Regions from separate parts of the Streptomyces sp. G7(2002) genome, predicted to be linked through region 1. Evidence: riboswitches for the same ligand, from Rfam matches in the RefSeq annotation. Region 1 holds a riboswitch; the other holds the start of a gene.
The links. A riboswitch is a leader RNA that binds a small molecule or an ion and turns the genes downstream of it on or off. The one in region 1 is predicted to bind cobalamin.
Positions count from the first base shown of each region.

Region 2: it holds a riboswitch for cobalamin, as region 1 does, so the genes downstream of both, metE (5-methyltetrahydropteroyltriglutamate--homocysteine S-methyltransferase) here and NUT86_RS02275 (aldehyde dehydrogenase family protein) in region 1, are expected to answer to the same signal.

Region 1 is NZ_CP102609.1:508,421-511,888, forward strand. It holds gene NUT86_RS02265 (hypothetical protein) at 1-145, shown strand, start outside; partial or broken gene NUT86_RS02270 (NUDIX domain-containing protein) at 365-1,076, opposite strand; partial or broken gene NUT86_RS02275 (aldehyde dehydrogenase family protein) at 1,271-1,480, opposite strand; cobalamin riboswitch at 1,693-1,871, opposite strand; gene NUT86_RS02280 (cobalamin-binding protein) at 1,936-2,862, shown strand; gene NUT86_RS02285 (S1 family peptidase) at 3,141-3,468, opposite strand, start outside.
Region 2 is NZ_CP102609.1:7,446,025-7,449,492, forward strand. It holds gene metE (5-methyltetrahydropteroyltriglutamate--homocysteine S-methyltransferase) at 1-1,710, opposite strand, end outside; cobalamin riboswitch at 1,883-2,070, opposite strand; gene NUT86_RS31750 (aldo/keto reductase) at 2,256-3,314, shown strand; gene NUT86_RS31755 (L,D-transpeptidase family protein) at 3,465-3,468, opposite strand, start outside.

The DNA.
Region 1 (3,468 bases):
GATTGCCGTCTCCCTCGGGGAGGTCGGCGGAACAGTCGGGGACGGCAGGCTCGGGGAGCAGTGGATCACGGATACACCTGGTGAGCGCAGTCTGCGCTTCAGGGCGGATGGTGCTGAGTACAACCTGCTGTATGCGGTGGAGTAGGTAGCTTGAGCTCACCCAGGTAGACGCCTGTCGGCCCCGGATGGAGTTCTGGCGCGCAGAACGCAAGGCGCCCCCACCCAGTTCGGGCGGGGGCCTCACGTGTGGCTCTGGTCAGGCTCCGGCCTGGTCGTCGACGTGCTTGCAGTTCTATGGGCTGTGGCCGCGTCGTGTGTAGTGGCAGATGCGGGCCCGGCATTGCTGAGAGGCTCCAGAGCCCACTTACCAAGTGCAGTCGGCTTGTAGGTCGTGGATGCTGTCGGCGAGCTCGGCCGGCGGGGTCGGCCAGCCTGCCGTGTGCCAGTGGGCGATGCGCCAAGCAAGTCGCCGCGGCCAGACCGGGGTTGTGGGCAGCAGGTCTATCGGGACCCATACCGGCGTGCCGCCGTAGTTGTCGAGTTGTTCACGGGCGCCGATCTCGCCTTCGGCTTTTAGGAGGAAGTAGTGCTCACGGCGATTGTCCTTCCAGACGCGGGCTACCTCCTTGATCACGCTTCCGGCTAGGCCAGACTCCTCTCGCAGCTCTCTGACCGCCGCTGCGTGCAGCGTCTCTCCGGTCTCGACTCCGCCGCCGGGGATCTCGTAGAACGGTTGTCCCGTCCTCCTCCTCGAAGCCGATGAGCAACATCTGCTCGTCGCGGATGACGACGGCGCCCGCCCTGACCCGCACCGGATCAACTGCCGCCGGATCATCCCAGAGCGCAGCTGCCCTCACCGGGCCGCCCGTCGCCCAGTTCCGTAACACGGTTTCAGCAGTTCCGACGGGCCGGATTCGCGCGTGCAGCGCCTCGGCCAGGGACAGAGAACAGCACTCAACATCCGCCGCCTGGCCATGATGGGGGAAGTAGTAAGACCCATCTGCATGCGGGTCCTTCGCCAGGACAAGGCCCGCTTCGTCAATCTGCACGTTCGCCATCATGGGTTCGTCGGCCATCCGTGAAGATTAGCTGCGCCCTTCAGGGAACAACGCGCTCCCGGGCCCGTCGGGCTGCGGGTGACGACAGCGCCAGGTCCGTATCACCTTCGCCTTCGTCGACAAGCGCCCGCCGGACTTCGCTCACCGCTGAGCGGACGGGACCGTGCTCGGTGTGCGTCCTGTCTCCGGCGACAGGACGCACACCGAATCCGCAGCACCCGGGCGCGGCGCTGCGGATTCCACTCGCCCCACTCCTGCTGTGCCGACTCGGCGTCGGCGATCACCCGCTCGGTTTCCGCCCGCCCGGCCGGCGGGACACGGGCCTGGACCAGGCCGGTATTGGGGTCGTACACGTCGGCGAAGAGCCCTGAAGTTCCCGGTGCGTGCTTGCCGCCGATGAAATGTGTCAGTTCACGGACCATGAGAGCCTGCTCTCGTCAGGTGAGATCCGGGGATGGCACGGCAAGCCGAAGACAACACCCGGTGGGGCGTGTGTACGGGCGGGCCGTGGGACGCGAAGGCCGAAGAGCCGTCGCGGAGCTAGGGGTTGGCGTGCGCCACCGCTTGCTCCGCCGGATCACCTGGGTCGTGGGTACGGACCGGTGCCATGTGTGTCTGCTCCATCCTCGTGGACAACACGGAACACCCCGCGGCCGGTATCCTGACTCCCGGATCAGCGCGTACTCCCCGGCCTTCCCGACGGATTCCTCCGTCAGTGGCCTGTCCTGCTCGAAGAGCACACTTCCCGGTCACAGTGGCGGGACCGCGCCGGATTCACACCGGCTTCCCTGCACCGCGGGCCTTGCCCACGAACACATAGTTGGACGTCCTAGCAAGTCCACCCTGCCCCGCCGCAGGAAGGGGCTAGGGTCGGAACATGCGCATCGTCTCCCTGCTGCCGGCGGCCACCGACCTCGTGGCCGAGCTCGGTCTGACCGCCGATCTGGTGGGCCGCACCCACGAATGCGACTGGCCGCCGGAGGCGGTCGCCGGGGTGCCCGTCGTCACGGCTGCCGAGTTCTCCGCGGACACCCTGAGCAGCCGGGAGATCTCCGACGCGGTGGGAGGCGCCTCCCACGCGGGCTCCTCGCTCTACACCCTCGACACTCAGGCTCTCGCCGCCCTCACTCCGGACGTGGTCCTCACACAGGACCTCTGCGACGTCTGCGCGGTGTCGTACAACAACGTCTCCCAGGCCGTCCGGGTCCTGGACGCCGACACCAAGGTGCTCAGCCTGGAGCCGCGGACCCTGGGCGATGTACTGGACTGCCTGGTCACCGTGGGCGCGCTGCTGGGCGTACGCGAACGCGCCGAGCGGCGGCGGGAGCAGCTCCGCGCACGCCTGGCAACGGTGGAGCGGCTGACTGCCGGGCTCCCGCGGCCGCGTGTGGTGGCCATCGAGTGGCTCGACCCGCTCTGGCCCGCGGGGCACTGGGTACCGGAGCAGGTCACCTGCGCCGGTGGCACGCCGCTGCTCGCGGCGCCGGGCGAGCACACCAGGCCGATGGAGTGGAGTGCGGTACGCGCCGCGCGCCCCGACGTCCTCCTCGTGCTGCCCTGCGGCTTCAGCCCCGACCGGACGCTGCAAGAGCGCAGTCTGCTCACCGAACTGCCGGGCTGGAACGAACTGCCCGCCGTGCGCAACGACGCCGTCTGGGTCCTCGACGGGCCCGCCTACTTCAACCGGCCGGGCCCCAGGGTGGTCCGGGGCGCGGAGATCCTGGCGCACGTCCTGCACTCCGTCGACGTGGGCGAACCCGTGCTGCCGGGTGAGGCGATCCGGCTGTCCGAAGTGGAGGGCTGACCAGAAGCCGGCCAGCCGGGCCAGGCACCACCTGACGACCCTCGTGCGCCGCCTCATCACCGGCGAGGCCGACTATCCCCGCAGCACCTGGAGTTGCCCGCACTGCCAGAGGCCGTCGGGCGGCCCGATGGTCTCCAGGGTCTCCTTCCCTGCGAGCGGCCTGAGCTCGACCAGGGAGGGCGGCGAGCCGGTCTGGCACTGCGCCTGGCCGGACTCGCGGTGTGGCTTCTGTGTGTGTCGCGGCAGCCGGCTGCGTCCGCTCCTGCCCGTGCTCTGCGCTATTTCCGGGTGACCGAGTGGATCCAGGCGAGTTGCTGGGAGATCTCCCCTGCCTCGGCGATCTTCTCCCGGTCGGAGCCGTCAAAGACACCGAGGAGGGTTTCGGTGCCGCGTGGGCCGATGCTCATCACCGGGCCTCCGGAGTCGCCGCCGGCAGGAATCCCGGACACTTTTTCCATGCAGAAGTCCGAGCCGCCCGGTGCGGTGTAGCCGGCGCATCGGGGGTCGTCCGGCCGTACGACCCGGAGTTCCGACTGCTTGAGCACCGGTGACTGGCAGGTGTTTTCGTCCCCGTCGCAGGTGGCGCCCCACCCGTACTGCCGCACG
Region 2 (3,468 bases), 6.9 Mb from region 1:
CGGGCCGGTGAGCATGCCCTTGACCGGCCGCTCGGTGAGCGACTGGGCATAGCGGGTCCAGCGCACGGTCATCGGTCCGGGGCGGGAGATGTCCCCGGCCAGGATCGGCGGCCGGACATAGCGGGTGCCGTAGGACTGCACCCAGCCGTGCTGGGTGGCGAGATAGCCGGTCAGCTGCTCGGCGAAGTACTGCACCATGTCGTTGCGTTCCGGCTCACCGTGCACCAGCACATCGATACCGGCCTTCTCCTGGAAGGCGAGGACCTCGCGGATCTCCGCCGAGATCCGCTCCTTGTACCCTTCGGCGTCGAGCCGCCCGGCCCGCAGCTCGGCGCGGGCGGTGCGCAGTTCGGCGGTCTGCGGGAACGAACCGATGGTGGTGGTCGGCAGCAGCGGCAGCCCGAGGTGCGCGCGCTGGGCGGCGGCACGTTCGGCGTACGGCTGGGAACGGCGGCCGTCGGCGTCGGTGACGGCCGCGGCGCGGGAGCGCACCGCCGGGTCATGGGTGAGCGCCGAGCCTGCCCGGGAGGACAGGTCCGCGCGGTTGGCGGCGAGTTCGGCCGCGATGGTGTCGGTGCCCCGCGCCAGCCCGCGCGCCAGCGTCACGATCTCCGTGGTCTTCTGCCGGGCGAAGGCGAGCCAGCGGGCGATCTGCGGGTCGATGTCCCGCTCGGCGCCGGTGTCCAGCGGGACGTGCAGCAGTGAGCAGGAGGACGACACATCGACCCGCCCGGCCAGGCCCAGGAGCGTGCCCAGGGTGGCCAGCGACTTCTCGTAGTGGTTGATCCACACATTGCGGCCGTTGACGACGCCGGCGATCAGCCGCTTGCCGGGCAGCCCGCCGACCGCAGCGAGAACCTTGAGGTTGCCGGCCGCGGCTCCGGTGAAGTCCAGCGCCAGGCCCTCGACGGGCGCCTTGGCCAGCACCGGCAGCGCCTCGCCCAGCCGGTCGAAGTACGAGGCGACCAGCAGCTGCGGGCGGTCGGTGAGTGTGCCGAGGTCGCGGTAGGCGCGGGCCGCCGCGTTGAGCACGGCGGGGGAGCGGTCCTGCACCAGCGCCGGCTCGTCCAGCTGCACCCAGTCGGCGCCGGCCGCCCGCAGATCGGCGAGCACCTCGGCGTAGACGGGCAGCAGCCGGTCGAGCAGCGTCAGCGGATCGAAGCCGGCCGCGACGCCGGGCGCGGGCTTGGCCAGCAGGAGGTAGGTGACCGGCCCGACGAGGACCGGGCGCGCGGCGAGGCCCAGGCCGAGCGCCTCCGTCAGCTGGCCGACCTGCTGGGCGGAGTCCGCGGCGAAGACCGTGTCCGGCCCCAACTCCGGTACGAGATAGTGGTAGTTGGTGTCGAACCACTTGGTCATTTCCAGCGGCGTCACGTCCTGGGTGCCGCGGGCCATCGCGAAGTAGCCGTCCAGGGGGTCGGCGGCCACCGCGGCGCGGTGCCGGGCCGGGATCGCGCCGACCATCACGCTGGTGTCCAGGACGTGGTCGTAGTACGAGAAGTCGCCGGTCGGCACCTCGTGGACGCCGGCCCCGGCGAGCTGCTGCCAGTTGTCGCGGCGCAGCCCGGCGGCGGTGGTGCGGAGGGCGTCGGCGCCGACCCGGCCCTTCCAGTAGCCCTCGATGGCCTTCTTCAGTTCACGGTTCGGCCCCTGACGGGGGTAGCCGTGCACGGTCGCTCGTGCTGCCGCGGCTGCGGACCTGCTGGTCACGGAACTCTCCTTCGCGAGTGTGTCTCCATGGACCCCGGGAGGGTCGAGGACGCGAAGGGACGGCAAACCTGGCGGGCCCCGGCGCTCTGCCGCCGGCCGTGCCCGCCCGATGTGTCCGCCGACCCGCCCTCGAGGTCACCGAGATCACCCCGCACACCGGTGGCGCGGGGGCACTGGCAGGTCTTCGGACTCGCGGGCACGTCCGCCGAAGGCGGACATCTACTGGCCGTCGCTTCCCAGACCCGGCCGGGCCCAGTGCGTATGACGGCGGTCGTTCCCACTCACCGCTGCGGGGCAGTCCCGGATTTCCACCGGGTTCCCTCTTGCGACGCGCCTGCCTGGCGGGCAGGGCGAACCAGTTGCACCGGCCACCCTAGGCGCTGGCGCCCGGATCGGACACCGGGGCCGGGGCTCCCGCGGGTGACATGGGCCACCGCCGGGACGCCGCGCGGCCCCGCCCGCGGCGCCGTCGCTTGCCCTGGAGTGCGCTCCAGCTCCTAGCGTGGGCGCACGATCTGCAGCTGTCGCTGAGCGAAGGGAACACCGTGCGCTACACACTGTTCGGCAGGACCGGTCTGCGGGTGAGCGAGCTGAGTCTGGGCGCCATGACCATCGGCGACGACTGGGGCTGGGGCGCCCCCAAGGACACCAGCGGCCGGATCCTGGACGCCTACGCGGAGGCGGGCGGCAACTTCATCGACACCGCCAACAACTACACCGGCGGCACCTCCGAGCGAATCCTCGGTGAGCTGCTCGAAGGCCGCCGGGACCGCTTCGTCCTGGCCAGCAAGTACACCTGCGCGACCCGCAAGGGGGAGGTGAACGCGGCGGGCAACCACCGCAAGAACCTGGTCCGGTCGGTGGAGGCGAGCCTGGACCGGCTGCGCACCGACCACCTCGATGTGCTGTGGGTGCACGCACGGGACAACTTCACTCCCGTGGAGGAGGTGATGCGGGCACTCGACGACGTGGTGCGCTCGGGAAAGGTGCTCTACATCGGCGTCTCCGACTGGCCCGCCTGGGAGATCGCGCAGGCCAACACCCTTGCCGAGCTGCGCGGCTGGACCGCCTTCGCGGGCTCGCAGCTGCGCTACAACCTGCTGGAGCGGACGCCGGAGCGCGAACTGCTGCCGCAGGCCCGCGCCTTCGATCTGGCCGTGCTGGCCTGGGCGCCGCTCGCGGCCGGCAAGCTCACCGGAAAGTACCGCCGCGGCGAGACGGGCCGGCTGGACACCGTCGACGCGGGCACCGTGCGGGACCACAACGAGGAGGAGACCGTCACCGCGGTGCTGGAGATCGCCGAGCAGGGCGGCTGGAGCCCCGCGCAGGTGGCCCTGGCGTGGCTGCGCAGCCGGCCCGGCAACATCATCCCGATCATCGCTGCCACCAAGGAGAGCCAGCTCCTCGACAACCTCGGCGCCGTCGGCATCACGCTGGACGCCGACGCGCTGGCCCGGCTCGACCGGACCAGCGCGGTGCCACTGGGCTTCCCCCACGACTTCCTGCGGGAGCCGGGCATCATCGAGAACGTCTACGGCGACCGCTGGGCCGAGATCGACGACCGGCGCTCCACCTACCGCCGTACGGCGAGCGAGATCCGCTGACCGGACGCCGCGCCACGGGCGCCCGCCGCCTGCCGGGTTCGCCCGGTACGCCGAACGCCGCCACCCCTGGGGGCCGGGCGGCGGCGTTCGGTGGTCTCTTGGCTGCTGGTCATCCGCAGCCGCGGGCCCCGCGGAGGGGCGCCCGCCGGGTCAG